DNA from 2 places in the Rugamonas sp. FW305-51 genome. Region 2 is predicted to be linked to the other one. Evidence: predicted binding sites of a transcription regulator. Region 2 holds the regulator's gene; the other holds the start of a gene.
The links. Region 2 encodes sigma-54, which starts transcription at its own class of promoters, with help from an activator protein. Its sites were predicted from a motif close to TGGCANGNAANCTGCTTT; they were not measured.

Region 1: adh (aldehyde dehydrogenase) is a predicted target of sigma-54. The motif match lies at 3,366-3,383, and genes of this name have one in related genera.

The regions. Positions count from the first base shown of each region.
Region 1 covers NZ_JBYSZG010000072.1:4,102-11,349, forward strand. The annotation lists gene AC3WOS_RS27245 (TonB-dependent receptor family protein) at 1-2,079, opposite strand, end outside; gene AC3WOS_RS27250 (beta-propeller fold lactonase family protein) at 2,277-3,212, shown strand; gene adh (aldehyde dehydrogenase) at 3,450-4,970, shown strand; gene AC3WOS_RS27260 (DUF779 domain-containing protein) at 5,095-5,490, shown strand; gene AC3WOS_RS27265 (methanol/ethanol family PQQ-dependent dehydrogenase) at 5,569-7,248, shown strand, end outside.
Region 2 covers NZ_JBYSZG010000041.1:22,052-29,299, forward strand. The annotation lists gene AC3WOS_RS22455 (threo-3-hydroxy-L-aspartate ammonia-lyase) at 32-1,018, shown strand; gene hpf (ribosome hibernation-promoting factor, HPF/YfiA family) at 1,134-1,490, opposite strand; gene AC3WOS_RS22465 (RNA polymerase factor sigma-54) at 1,565-3,040, opposite strand; gene lptB (LPS export ABC transporter ATP-binding protein) at 3,058-3,813, opposite strand; gene lptA (lipopolysaccharide transport periplasmic protein LptA) at 3,816-4,391, opposite strand; gene lptC (LPS export ABC transporter periplasmic protein LptC) at 4,419-5,012, opposite strand; gene AC3WOS_RS22485 (KdsC family phosphatase) at 5,022-5,561, opposite strand; gene AC3WOS_RS22490 (KpsF/GutQ family sugar-phosphate isomerase) at 5,561-6,568, opposite strand; gene AC3WOS_RS22495 (monovalent cation:proton antiporter family protein) at 6,689-7,248, shown strand, end outside.

The DNA.
Region 1 (7,248 bases), on a different contig from region 2:
ATAGCGCTTGTTGGTGTCGCCCACGATCACCGATCCCACATAGGTCTTGTCGAGCAGGTTGTTCACCCGCACGAACTGCTTGAAGGTCCAGCCCTTCCACTCCTCGTTGGCGGTGACGCGGGCGTTCAGCAAGCCGTAGCCGGGAGCGGGCTTCTCGGCGTTGGCGTCTTCCGCGTAGATGCGGCCGCTGGCCATGCCTTCCAGCGCAGCGCCCAGGTGGCCGCTGCGGTCGGCCCATGCCAGTTCCATGTACATGTTCGCGTTCGGTACACCGGGCAGGCGGCTGCCTTGCTGGACCGTGCCGAACGCCTGGTCGTACACGGCGCGCAGCGTGGTCAGCGCCAGGCGGGTGCTCAGGCCATAGCGCCAGCTGGCGTCGAGCGACAGTTCGGCGCCCTGGCGCAGCGTATTGCCGCCGTTGCGGTAGCTGGTACGGCCGCCCACCGCACTGTCGACTACCAGTTCGTCGCTGGTGCGGACCTGGAACAGGGCGGCGTTGACGCGCGTGCCTTCCACCGGCTGGGCCTTGATGCCCGCTTCCAGATGGGTGCTGTTGGCCGCCTGCAGGCGGAAATTGAAGCCGGCCCCGGCGCCCGAATAGAACAGTTCATTGAGGGTCGGGGTCTCGAAGCCGCGCGCCGCGCTGCCGTACACGTTCAGCTGCGGCGACACCTGGTACAGCAGGCCCAGTACCGGCGTGGTGTGGCTGTAGGTCAGGTTGCCGCTGTCGTTGCCGTTGCTGAGGAAGTGGTCGTCCACTTCGATCTTGACGCGGCTGTGGCGCAGGCCGGCCGTCGCCAGCCACGGGCCGGACTGCCATTCCGCCTGCAGGTAGGGATCGACATTGGAGACGATGTCGTCCTCGTCGCGCCGCAGCTTGCCCTTGACGCCGAATTGCGTGCCGATGAAGTTTTCGAAACCCTGGCGCGCGTCGCTGGAGTGACCGTACTCGATGCCGAAGGTGGTACTGAGCTTGCCGCCGGCCAGCTGGCCTACGTGCAGCCAGTTGAGGTCCGTGCCGTGGAAATTGCGCTCGAAATCGACCACGCCGCCGGAATGGCTGGCCGGCGCCTGGAAGGCCTTGGAAAACGCCTGGTACTGGATCACGTCGCGATTGCCGCCATAGACCGTGGCGCGCAGGCGGTCGTCGCCGTAGGCTTGCTCCCAGACGGCGCCGGCCTGCTGGTGGTCGATGCTCTTGCGGGTGTTGTAGCGTTCCGCAAAGGTGCGCTTGGGCGACAGGGGATCGGTGGTGTCGGTTTCGCCGGCACGCGGATCGCGCTGGAAGGTGGCCCAGGTCACGCCCAGCGGGTCCTGGGTGTCGTCCTGGCGCAGCCCGTTGGCGACAATGGTCAGCCTGGCGCCGGCCATGGGCGCCAGCGTCAGCTTGGCGTAGGCCTGGTCACGGCGGGCGGCGCTGTGGGCGCGGTAGCCGTCCGTGTCGAAACGCGAGGCGTCAAGCACATAGCCTACGCTGCCGGACTTGCCCTGCGCGTTCAGGTCCACCTTGCGCGCGCCGTCGCTGCCGCCGGTCAGGTTCATTTCGACCGTCGGCGCGCCTTCGCCGTCGCGCGTGACGAGCTGGATCACGCCGCCGGAGTGGTTGCCATACAGGGCGGAAAAGGGGCCGCGCAGCACTTCGATGTGGTCCGCCATGTCGAGATTGAAGGTGGCGGCCTGGCCCTGGCCGTCCGGCATGCTGGCCGGGATGCCGTCGGCCACCAGATGCACGCCGCGCACGCCGAAGGCCGAGCGGGCGCCGAAGCCGCGCGAGGAGATCTGCAGGTCCTGCGCATAATTCTGCCGGTTCTGCACCACCAGGCCGGGCACCGCCACCAGCGCTTCCGAGGCATTGACGCGGGCCTGGCTGTCGCGCAGGCGGGCCGTGTCGACCACGTCGAGCGCCGCCGGCAGCTCGAAGCTGGTGTGGCCGGCGCGGCTGCCGCTGATGACCACGACGTCGGCCACGGCGCCGGCGTCCGGTGCCTCGCCGGCGCCGGCATAGGCCTGCGGCGCCAGCGCGCTGCCGGCCGCGAACAGCGCGGCCACGGCGTTGAGTCGGAAGGGATGGTGTTTCATGTTGTTGTCTCCAAGCGGGTTGACGGTTCACGCCTGCTCCGGGCGCGGCGCGCACTGGCAAGTCTGTCCCCTGATGTAAGCAATTTACTTGCCATACGGCCATTGTGGGTATTCGCCCGTGGCACGCCGATTGCATAAGTTATCGCGCACGCGCGCGAACCCGCGCATCCGATAACAACCCGTTGAAAGGTCATCCCGTGAAAACGTCCACTTTATTCGCCCTGTTGCTGCTGTGCGCACAGGTGCATGCGGCGCCGTTCGCCTACGTGCCGAACGAGAAATCGTCCAGTCTCAGCGTGATCGATGTGGCCACCGGCACGGTGGTGCGCGAGATCGCAGCCGGCAAGCGTCCGCGCGGCATCGCCGCCGACCCGGCCGGGCGCCATCTGTACGTCACCGACGCCGTCAGCAACGCCCTGCTGGTGATCGATGCGGCCAGCGGCGCCACGGTGCGCAGCATTGCCCTGGGCAAGTCGCCCGAAGGCGTGAGCGCGTCGGCCGACGGCGCGCTGGTGGCGGTGGCGGTCGAGGAGAGCAACAGCGTGACGCTGATCGGCGCGGCCGACGGCCAGGTGCTCGCCGATATCAAGGTGCAAGGCAAGAATCCCGAGCATGCCGTCTTCAGCCCGGACGGGCGCTGGCTGCTGGTGAGCGCGGAGGAGGCCGAGCAGGTCGACGTGATCGACGTGGCGGCCCGGCGCCAGGTGGGCACGGTGGCGGTGGGGCGGCGGCCGCGCGGCATGGGCTTTTCGCCCGACGGCCGCCTGGCCTACGTGGCGTGCGAGCTGGTCAACACGGTCTATGTGATCGACATGGAGCAGCGCAAGGCGGTGGCGCAGATCGCGGCCGGCAAGAACTCGAACGGCATCGCCGTCAGCCCGGACGGGGCGCGGGTCTACGTCTCGAACGGCATCGACGGCAGCGTGATGGTGATCGATACGGCGCGCAATGCCGTGATCCATACCATCGCCGTCGGCAAGCGGCCGTGGAACATGGCGCTCACGGCGGACGGCGCTACTTTGTATGTGGCCAACGGGCGCTCCAACAGCGTCTCGGCGATCGACACGGCCAGCGCCGCCAAACGGGCCGACATCGCCGTCGGCGAGCTGCCATGGGGGGTAGTGATCCGCTAGCTGATCCGCCAGCTGGCGCCAGCCATGTGTCACACCTGTTCCAAACCTGAACAGGTGTGACAGTGCGGCGCTGGCGCAGCAGCGGCCCGCCGGCCTGCGATTCTTCGCTCCGGCACAGTGTCGCGGCCCTGCAGCCGGGCCGATTCGAGGTGCTGGCACGGTGTTTGCGAATAGGACCATGTGCCTTACCAACGCCGTCACGGAACGGTCCCATAACCACAGCAGAAAGAGGATGACATGAATCTCGCGGATATCAGCAAACTTGGCGTCGCCAGCCCATTCAAAGCACGCTACGACAACTACATCGGCGGCAAATTCGTCCCGCCGGTCAACGGGGTATATTTCGGTAACATCACGCCCATCACGGGCCAGGTCTTCTGCGAAATCGCCCGCTCCACCGAAGCGGACGTGGAACTGGCGCTGGACGCCGCCCACGCCGCCAAGGCCGCCTGGGGCAAGACCTCGCCGGCCGAACGCGCCAACATCCTGAACCGCATTGCCGATCGCATGGAGGCGAACCTGAAGCTGATCGCCACCGCCGAGACCATCGACAACGGCAAGCCTATCCGCGAAACCATGGCCGCCGACATCCCGCTGGCGATCGACCACTTCCGCTATTTCGCCGGCTGCATCCGCGCCCAGGAAGGTTCCGTCGCCCAGATCGACTCCGAAACCTATGCCTACCACTTCCATGAGCCGCTCGGCGTCGTTGGCCAGATCATTCCCTGGAACTTCCCTATCCTGATGGCCGTCTGGAAGCTGGCCCCTGCGCTGGCTGCCGGCAACTGCGTGGTGCTCAAACCGGCCGAACAGACCCCGGCCTCGATCATGGTGCTGCTGGAAGTGATCGGCGACCTGCTGCCGCCGGGCGTGCTGAACGTGGTCAACGGCTTCGGCCTGGAGTGCGGCAAGCCGCTGGCATCGAGCAAGCGTATCGCCAAGATCGCCTTCACCGGCGAAACGGGCACCGGCCGCCTGATCATGCAATACGCCGCACAGAACCTGATTCCCGTCACGCTGGAACTGGGCGGCAAGTCGCCCAACATCTTCTTCGAGGATGTGATGGAGGCGGACGACGCCTTCTTCGACAAGTGCCTGGAAGGTTTCGCCATGTTCGCGCTGAACCAGGGCGAAGTGTGCACCTGCCCATCGCGCGTGCTGATCCAGGAATCGATCTACGAGAAGTTCATCGAGCGCGCACTGGCCCGCGTGGCCGCCATCAAGCAGGGCAACCCGCTCGACGCGTCGACCATGATCGGCGCCCAGGCGTCGCAGGAACAGCTGGAAAAGATCCTGTCCTACATGGACATCGGCAAGCAGGAAGGCGCCGAACTGCTGGCTGGCGGTTCGCGCAGCGCCCAGGCGGGCGAACTGGAAGGCGGCTTCTACGTGCGTCCTACCGTCTTCAAGGGCAACAACAAGATGCGCATCTTCCAGGAAGAGATCTTTGGCCCGGTGGTGTCGGTGACCACCTTCAAGGATGAAGCGGAAGCGCTGGCCATCGCCAACGACACCCTGTACGGCCTGGGCGCCGGCCTGTGGACCCGTGACGGTTCGCGTGCCTTCCGCGTCGGCCGCGCCATCCAGGCCGGCCGCGTGTGGACCAATTGCTACCACCTGTACCCTGCGCACGCCGCGTTCGGCGGTTACAAGCAGTCCGGTATCGGCCGCGAAAACCACAAGATGATGCTGGACCACTACCAGCAGACCAAGAACCTGCTGGTCAGCTACAGCCCGAACGCGCTCGGTTTCTTCTAATCGGCCGTTTCAAAAAGCCCGTGGCTTCGTTGTGGCGCCTCGCCACGGGCATTTTGAACCAGCCTCTGAGCGCTTGATGAAATCCCGGCGCCGCCCGCGGCGCCGGGATTGCGAAAGGAAGCCCATGAATAATGCCATCGCCCGCGTGACCGCCACCCCGGCGGCACTGGAATTCCTGGCCAGCCTGCGCCGCCAGCACGGTCCGCTGATGTTCTTTCAGTCGGGCGGCTGCTGCGACGGCAGCGCGCCGATGTGCTATGGCGCCGGAGACTTCAATCTCAGCGACACGGATGTCTATCTCGGCAACCTCGATGGCACGCCGTTTTACATGGGACTGGAGCAGTTCGAGTACTGGCAACACACGCAGTTGATCATCGATGTCGTGGAAGGGAACGGCGGTATGTTCTCGCTCGATAACGGTACCGGTAAGCGCTTCCTGACCCGCTCGCGCCTGTTTACGGACGAGGAGCTGGCGGTACTCAACAGCGCGGAGCAGCACGCAGTAAAACACAGTAGCTAAATTCGAAAAACGGGAACAGAGGAGAAGATTGTGCAAAAAAAAATCATCGCATCGTTGGTCGGCCTGAGCGTCCTGACGATGGCGCACGGCGCCAACGTCACCACGGCCATGCTCAATGATGCCAGCAAGGCCACCGACAGCGTGCTGTCGTTTGGCATGGGCTCGGAGGGTCAGCGCTTTTCCACGCTCACGCAAATCAATACCAAGAACGTGGCCGGTCTGGTGCCGGCATGGTCGTTCTCGTTCGGCGGCGAAAAGCAGCGCGGCCAGGAATCGCAGCCCATCATCTACAACGGCAAGATGTTCATCACCGCGTCGTATTCGCGCATCTTCGCCATCGACCTGAAAACCGGCGCCAAGCTGTGGAAGTACGAGCACCGCCTGCCCGACGCCATCATGCCTTGCTGCGACGTGGTCAACCGCGGCGCCGCCGTGTTCGGCAACCTCGTCATCTTCGGCACGCTGGACGCGCAGCTGGTGGCGCTGGACCAGGACACCGGCAAGGTGGTGTGGAAGGAGAAGGTCGACGACTACGCGGCCGGCTACTCGATGACGGCCGCACCGCTGATCGCTGACGGCGTGCTGCTGACGGGCGTCTCCGGCGGCGAGTTCGGCATTGTCGGCCGCGTCGAGGCGCGCAACCCGATGACGGGCGAACTGCTGTGGACCCGCCCCACCGTGGAAGGCCATATGGGCTTCCGCTACGACAAGGATGGCAACGCGATCGAGAACGGCGTTTCCGGCACCGTCAACAAGACCTGGCCGGGCGACCTGTGGAAGACCGGCGGCGCCTCGACCTGGATGGGCGGCACCTACGATCCGAGCACCAAGCTGGCCTACTTCGGCACCGGCAATCCGGCGCCATGGAACAGCCACCTGCGTCCCGGCGACAACCTGTACTCGTCGTCCACCGTGGCGCTCGACCCGAAGACGGGCCAGATCAAGTGGGCATACCAGAACACGCCTAACGATTCCTGGGACTTCGACGGCGCCAACGAGTTCGTCACCTTCGACATGGACGGCAAGCGCTACGGCGGCAAGGCCGACCGCAATGGCTTCTTCTATGTGATCGACGCCAAGAACGGCAAGCTGCAGAACGCCTTCCCGTTCGTGAAGAAGATCACCTGGGCCACCAGCATCGACCTCAAGACGGGCCGTCCCAACTACGTGAAGGAAAACCGTCCCGGCGATCCGACCCAGGGCGAGGCAGGCAAGAAGGGCACCACCGTGTTCTCGGCGCCGGCCTTCCTGGGCGCGAAGAACCAGATGCCGATGGCCTACAACCCGCAGACCAAACTGTTCTACGTGCCGGCCAACGAGTGGGGCATGGACATCTGGAATGAGCCGGTCAGCTACAAGAAGGGCGGCGCCTACCTGGGCGCGGGCTTCACCATCCGTCCGCTCAACGAAGACTACATCGGCGCCATGCGCGCGGTCGATCCCAAGACCGGCAAGATCGTCTGGGAAATCAAGAACAACGCTCCGCTGTGGGGCGGCGTGATGACCACCGCCGGCGGCCTGGTGTTCTACGGTACGCCTGAAGGTTACCTGAAGGCGGTCGACGCCAAGAGCGGCAAGGAACTGTGGAAGTTCCAGACCGGTTCCGGCGTGGTGGCACCTCCTGTGACGTGGCAGGATGGCGGCACCCAGTATGTGGCCGTGGTGTCGGGCTGGGGCGGCGCCGTTCCGCTGTGGGGCGGCGAAGTGGCCAAGAAGGTCAACTTCCTGGAGCAGGGCGGCTCGGTATGGGTCTTCAAA
Region 2 (7,248 bases):
TTGCCTCGATACCCACCGAAAGGACTCCCCCATGACACAATCGACCCTCGCCGTGCAGTACGCCGACATCGCGGCGGCCGCGCAACGGCTGGCCGGCGTGGCGCACCCTACCCCGGTGCTGACTTCGCGCCAGGCCGACGAACGCAGCGGCGCGCAGCTGTACTTCAAGTGCGAGAATTTCCAGCGCGTGGGCGCCTTCAAGTTCCGCGGCGCCTACAACGCCATCAGCTGCCTGGACGAGGAGCAGCGGCGCCGCGGCGTGGTCGCCTTCTCATCGGGCAACCACGCCCAGGGCATGGCCCTGGCCGCACGCATGCTGGGGGTGCCGGTCACCATCGTCATGCCAACCGACGCGCCGGCCATGAAGCTGGCCGCCACCCGCGAATACGGCGCCGAGATCATCCTGTACGACCGCAAGACGGAAGACCGCGAAGTGATCGCCGCCCGCCTGGGCCAGGAACGCGGCCTGGCCGTGATCCCCGCCTACGACCACGCGCACGTGATCGCCGGCCAGGGCACGGCCGCCAAGGAACTGTTCGACAGCGTGGGCGAACTCGATTACCTGTTCGTGAGCACGGGCGGCGGCGGCCTGCTGTCGGGCAGCGCGCTGGCGGCGGCCACGCTGTCGCCGCGCTGCGCCGTGATCGGCGTCGAGCCGGAGGCGGGCAACGACGCCCAGCGTTCGCTGCGCAGCGGCCAGATCGTCCACATCGAGGTGCCCGACACCATCGCCGACGGCGCCCAGACCCAGCACATCGGCAAGCTGGTGCTGCCCATCCTGCAGACCCACGTGCGCGACATCGTCACCGTCAACGACGACCAGCTGCGCAGCCAGATCCGTTTCTTCGCCGAGCGCATGAAGATGGTGGTGGAAGGCGCCGGTGCGCTGGCCGCCGCTGCGGCCATGAACGGGGTGGTCGATATCCGCGGCAAAAAAGTGGGCGTGATCGTCAGCGGTGGCAATATCGATATGGCGCTGTTCGCCGAGTGCATGGCGCGCAGCGCGCCGCAGAACTGACCCCCAGCACGCATACGGTTTATACCATTTATACGGTTTAGACGAAAAGTACGCGACGTAGGGCCGCAAAAAAGGGCGCCAGATGCGCCCTTTGTTTTCTCAAGCCGGGACCGTCTTATGCGGTGGCGGCGGGTTCGAAGGTGTCCGGCAGATGCTTGATCGCATCGTGGCCGTGTTCCTGAACTTTGGATTTGTATTTCATGACCTGACGATCAAGCTTGTCGATCAGGGTGTCGATGGCGGCGTACAGGTCTTGCGACAGGCTCTCCACATACACGGTCTTGCCGGACATGCGCAAATTGATCTCTGCCTTCTGGCGCTTCTCTTTCTCGGTGAGGTTATCTACGGTCAGGATGACAGCAATATCAATCACTTGATCGAAGTGGCGTTTGATGCGCTCCAGCTTGTTCTGCACATATTCGCGAATGGCTGGGGTCACTTCGAGATGATGTCCACTGATGGTGAGATTCATACACACTCCTAAAGATGATGTCGCTTACGGTCAGTGCGCTGCCCTTTCAGGCCGGGCGCGCAGGAACCAGATAACTACAAAGACTTGCGGAGACTGACTGGCGGGATCTTTAATGCTTCGCGATATTTGGCAACAGTTCGTCGCGCAATCACCATGCCTTGTTCTCCCAGCATGTCCGCAATCTTACTGTCGGATAAAGGATTTTTAGGGTCTTCTGCTCCTGTCAATTGCACGATCAGTGCACGTATCGCCGTCGATGATGCTTCTCCCCCCGCTTCGGTGGCGACATGGCTGCCAAAGAAATATTTCAACTCAAACATGCCATGCGGGGTCAGCATATACTTCTGAGTTGTTACCCGAGAAATAGTACTCTCGTGTAGTCCCAGTGTATCAGCAATTTCACGCAACACAAGGGGCCTCATGGCAACGGCGCCGTGCGAGAAAAAATTCTTTTGCCGTTCCACTATGGCTTGCGCCACGCGCAGGATGGTGTCGAAGCGCTGGCGCATGTTCTTGATCAGCCATTTCGCTTCCTGCAGCTGGGCCCCCATGGCGCCCTCGCCCTTGCCCTGCTTGAGCAGGTTGGCGTACATGGCGTTGACCCGCAGGCGCGGCATGACGTCGTTGTTCAAGGTGACCTGCCAGCCGTTGCGGGCCTTCTTGACGATCACGTCCGGCACCACGTAGTCCGACACGTCCGAGGCAAACGCGGCGCCCGGGTGCGGATTGCACTGGCGGATCACGGCCTGCGCTTCGCGCAAGTCCTCGTCGTCGCACTGCATGGCCTTCTTGAGCTTGTTGAAGTCGCGCTGGGCGAACCAGGCCAGGTGCTGTTCCACGATGGCCAGCGCCATGCGGCGCGTCACCAGCGGCACGTGCGGCATGCGCTTGATCTGCAGCGCCAGGCACTCGGAGGCGTTGCGGGCGCCCACGCCCACGGGGTCGAAACTTTGCAATAACGACAAGGCCGTCTGCAGCTCCTCGGGCTCGATGTCCAGTTCTGCCGGCAGGCGGGCCAGGATTTCTTCCAGCGGTTCTTCCAGGTAGCCGTTTTCGTCGAGCGCGTCGATGATGATTTCCACCAGCGCCCGGTCGCGCATTTCCAGCACCGTCACCCGCATCTGCTCCATCAGGTGTTCGCGCAGGGTGCAGTGGTTTGCTTCGAGCTGGGGCCGGGAGTCCTCGTCGTCGGGCGTCTTGCTGCGCCCGGCGTCGCTCCAGTCCATGTCGCCCTCGGGCGCGGCGTCGCCGTCGGCGCCCTCGAACGGCTCGGCCTCGGCCGGCGCGGGCGCATCCTGCTGCTGGCCGGGCGGGCCTTCGGGCGGCGCCTCGGCCGGCGCGCTTTGCTGGCTGATGGCGCCGTCGGCCAGCAGCCGCACGGAATGGTCGAGCGGATCGTCGAGCCGCTCCAGCAGCGGATTGTCGGTCAGCAGCTGTTCCAATTCCTGGTGCAACTCCAGCGTGGACAACTGCAGCAGGCGTATCGATTGCTGCAGTTGCGGGGTCAGCGCGAGGTGCTGCGAAGTGCGCAGTTGCAATGACTGTTTCATGGCTTTACTTACATACCTTACATACGGAAGTGTTCACCCAGATACACGCGACGCACCGATTCGTTGGCGATGATGTCGTCTGGCCGGCCTGACGCCAATACCGTGCCCTGGTTGATGATATACGCGCGGTCGCAGATGCCCAGCGTCTCGCGCACATTGTGATCGGTGATCAGCACGCCGATGCCGCGTTCCTTGAGGAAGCGCACGATGCGCTGGATCTCAATGACGGCGATCGGGTCGACCCCGGCGAATGGTTCGTCGAGCAGCACGAAGCGGGGATTGGTCGCCAGTGCGCGCGCGATTTCGACCCGGCGCCGCTCGCCCCCGGACAGGGACAGCGCCTGGTTCTCGCGCAGCTTCTCGATTTGCAGATCGGCCAGCAGGGTATTGAGCCGTTCATCGATTTCGGCCTTGGATAAAGGCTTGCCGTTCACTTGCTGGATTTCCAGCACGGCGCGGATGTTTTCTTCCACCGTCAGCTTGCGGAACACGGACGCTTCCTGCGGCAGGTAGGACAGGCCCATCACGGCCCGCCGGTGGATGGGCAGCGACGAAATGTCGACGCCCGAGATGTCGATGGTGCCCGCGTCCGACGGCACCAGGCCCACGATCATGTAGAACGAGGTGGTCTTGCCGGCGCCGTTGGGGCCCAGCAGGCCCACCACTTCGCCGCACTCGACCTGCAGCGAGACGTCGTGCACCACCTGGCGCTTGCCGTAGCTCTTTTGCAGACCGCGCACGATCAGGGTGCTGCCGCAGCGTTGCATGTCCATGCTCATTTCCCCGCCGGCGGCACGGAAGCCGCTGCCGGCGCCGGGCTCTTGTTGGACGGCTGGATCACCATGGTGCCGCGGCCGGCACCCGGCTTGCTCTCGCCGGTGGCCGTGTTCTTGACGGCGAAGAATTCCTTGCGGCTGTCGTAGGAGATGAATTCGCCCTGCACTTCATCGCTGGGCTTGCCCGCCTCCAGACGCCGGATCCGGGCCTTGGCGAACAGCTTGACCAGCTCCGTCTTGCCGTCGTATTCGATGCGTTCGGCCTGGCCTTCCACCCACTGGTCGCCGGCGCCGTCGCGCTTCTGGCGGAAGGTGGCCGGGGTGCCGGGGGTGCTGGTCATGGTCACGTACTGGTAACCTTCCGGGTCTTCATGCACCACGGCCTTGGGCGACTTCATCTGCAAGGTGCCGCGGGTCAGGATCACGTTGCCGGTGGCGATCTTGATCTGTTTGACGTCGTCCACTTCCAGCTGGTCGAAGGCGATTTCAGTCGGCTTGCTGGAGTCCGCCTTTTCAGCGTGGGCCAGGCCGGCCGCCGCCCACAGCAGGGCCGCCGACAGGATGAGTTTTTTCATTGCGAATCCGTTCTATATCGTTCTGTATCAATGCGCCGCACGGGGCGGCAGGTGGATCTGGCCGCGCCCGCCCAGCGCGATCTGGCGCGTGGCGTTGTCGGCCTTCATGCCGGTGCCGCGGGCGCTGGAGGCGCCCAGCTGCAGCTCGACCGGCTGGTCCGTTTCCATTTTCTCGTCGTCCGGGTACAGCGTCAGCGCGGACGTGGTCATGCGCATGGCCTGGCTGTTGGCCGCGGCCGGGCGGACCACGCGCACGTCGCCGCTGAGCTTGACGCGGCTGTTATCCTGGTCCACCCGGGCCTGGTCGGCCCGCACGTTCATGGGCGGCTGGTCGCCCGCCAGGCTGTGCACGGTGGGATGGTCCACGTCGGACGAATCGTCGGCCGGGTGGTGGGTCAGCTTGTCGCCGGCGATGATGTAGCTGGGCTGGCCGGCCTTGTTCAGGCGCACGAAGCTGAAGCGCTCGATGATGTAGTCCGGCTCGTTGCGGTGGCTGTCGGCCTCCGCCTGGCGGCCCGCCTGGTTGACCACCTGCACCAGCCAGAACGTGCCGAGCGCGCATGCCACGCCGAACAGCATGATCAGGGTCAAACGCCAGCGGTGTGCCGTTTTCTTGTGCATGATGCCGCCTCAGACCAGGAACTGGGCCATGATCTTGTCGTAGTTGCCCTGGGCCCGCAGCAGGAATTCGCACACCTCCCGCACGGCGCCGCCCCCGCCCCGCGCTTCCGTCACGTGATGCGCGCGGCTGAGCACATCGGCCCGGCCGTTGGGTACGGCCACGGCGAAGCCGACCCGGGTCAGGATGGGCAGGTCGACCACGTCGTCGCCGATGAAGCCCACCTGGTCGGCCGTCAGGCCCGTCTTGGCCAGCAGGGCGTTGAACGGGGTCAGCTTGTCGTGCCCGCCCTGGTGCAGGAAACCGATGCCCAGGTCGGCCGCCCGCTTGACCACCTGCGGCGACACGCGCGCGCTGATGATGGCCGTCTGCACGCCCGATTCCTGCAGCAGCTTGATGCCCAGGCCGTCGTGCACATTGAAGGTCTTGAGCGCTTCGCCCTCGGCGCCGTAGTGCAGGCTGCCGTCCGTCAGCACGCCGTCCACGTCGAAGATCATCAGCTTGACCTTGGCGGCGCGGGCCACGTTTTCCAGTTTGTAGGCGTCTTTCATCAGATCACCTTGGCGCGGGTCAGGTCGTGGATGTGCAGTGCGCCCACCAGCTTGCCGGCCTCGTCCACCACCAGCATCTGGTTGATGCGGAACTGTTCCATCACGGCCACGGCGTCCACCGCCAGCTTTTCGGGCGTGATGGTGCGCGGGTTGGGGTGCATCACGTCGCGGATCACGACCTGGGTGAAATCCTGCACCTTCTCGATCATGCGGCGCAAATCGCCGTCCGTGAACATGCCCACGGGGCGGCCGTCGGCGTCCACGATGGCCGTCATGCCCATGCCCTTCTGGGTGATTTCCAGCAGCGCGTCCGTCAGCTTGACGTCGGCCGTCACGCGCGGCACGGCGTCGCCGCTGCGCATCACGTCGCGCACGTGGGTCAGCAGGCGCCGGCCCAGGGCGCCGCCCGGATGGGAGCGCGCGAAATCCTCTTCCTTGAAGCCACGCAGGTCCAGCAGGGCCACGGCCAGGGCGTCGCCCAGCGCCAGCGTGACGGTGGTCGAGGCCGTGGGCGCCAGGTTGAGCGGGCACGCTTCCTTGGCCACCGATACGTCCAGGTGCACGTCGGCCAGCTGCGCCAGGCTCGAATTGGGCTTGCCCGTCATGGAAATGAGGGCGCTGCCCATGCGCTTGACAACGGGCAGGATGGCCATCAGCTCCGCACTTTCGCCCGAATAGGAAATGGCGATGAAGGCGTCGTCGGCCGTCACCATGCCCAGGTCACCGTGCGCCGCTTCGGCCGGATGCACGAACAGGGCCGGGGTGCCGGTCGAGGCCAGCGTGGCGGCGATCTTGCGGGCGATGTGGCCGGACTTGCCGATGCCCGACACGACGACGCGGCCCTTGCAATTGAGCAAGAGCGACACGGCGCGGCCCACGCTGTCGTCCGTGGCCAGGCGCGCGTGCAGGGCGGCGATGGCGTCGGCCTCGATCTGCAGCGTCTCGCGGGCCAGTTCCAGGGCCCGGCTGGCAGTGGCCGGGTCAATTCGATCAAAAGCTTTCAGCATTGTTTTTTCATGGGTTACACTCATGCCGAAAGTATAGCCGAATTGGGTAAGCAAAAAACTTGCCAGTGGTAACAAAGGCTGACAAACAACGGAATCGACCACCCCATGATACGGAATTAAATGTTTTCATCCCTGGAACTGACTCTCTTGCTGCTGGGCGCGGCCGTGCTCGGCGTGGTCGCATTCCGGATGATGCATATGCCGCCCATGCTGGGCTACCTGGCCGTAGGCATCCTGATCGGCCCCCACGCGCTGGGCCTGGCCGAACAGAACGAGGCCAGCCAGACACTGGCCGAATTCGGCGTCGTGTTCCTCATGTTTTCCATCGGCCTGGAATTTTCCACGGCCAAGCTGATGGCCATGCGCAGCATCGTGTTCGGGCTGGGCATGGCCCAGGTGGGACTGACCATCGCCCTCACCATGGGCTTCGGCTGGCTGATCGGCAGCCTGCTGCCGGCCAGCCTGCACCTGGGCTGGCAGGCCGCGTTTGCGCTGGGCGGGGCGCTGGCCATGTCGTCCACCGCCATCGTATCCAAGATGCTGACGGAGCGGCTGGAACTGGAAAGCGCCCATGGCCGCAAGATCATCGGCATCCTGCTGTTCCAGGACCTGGCCGTGGTGCCGCTGCTGATCCTGATTCCGTCGCTGACGGAGCAGCCCGACCGCCTGCTCGAAACGCT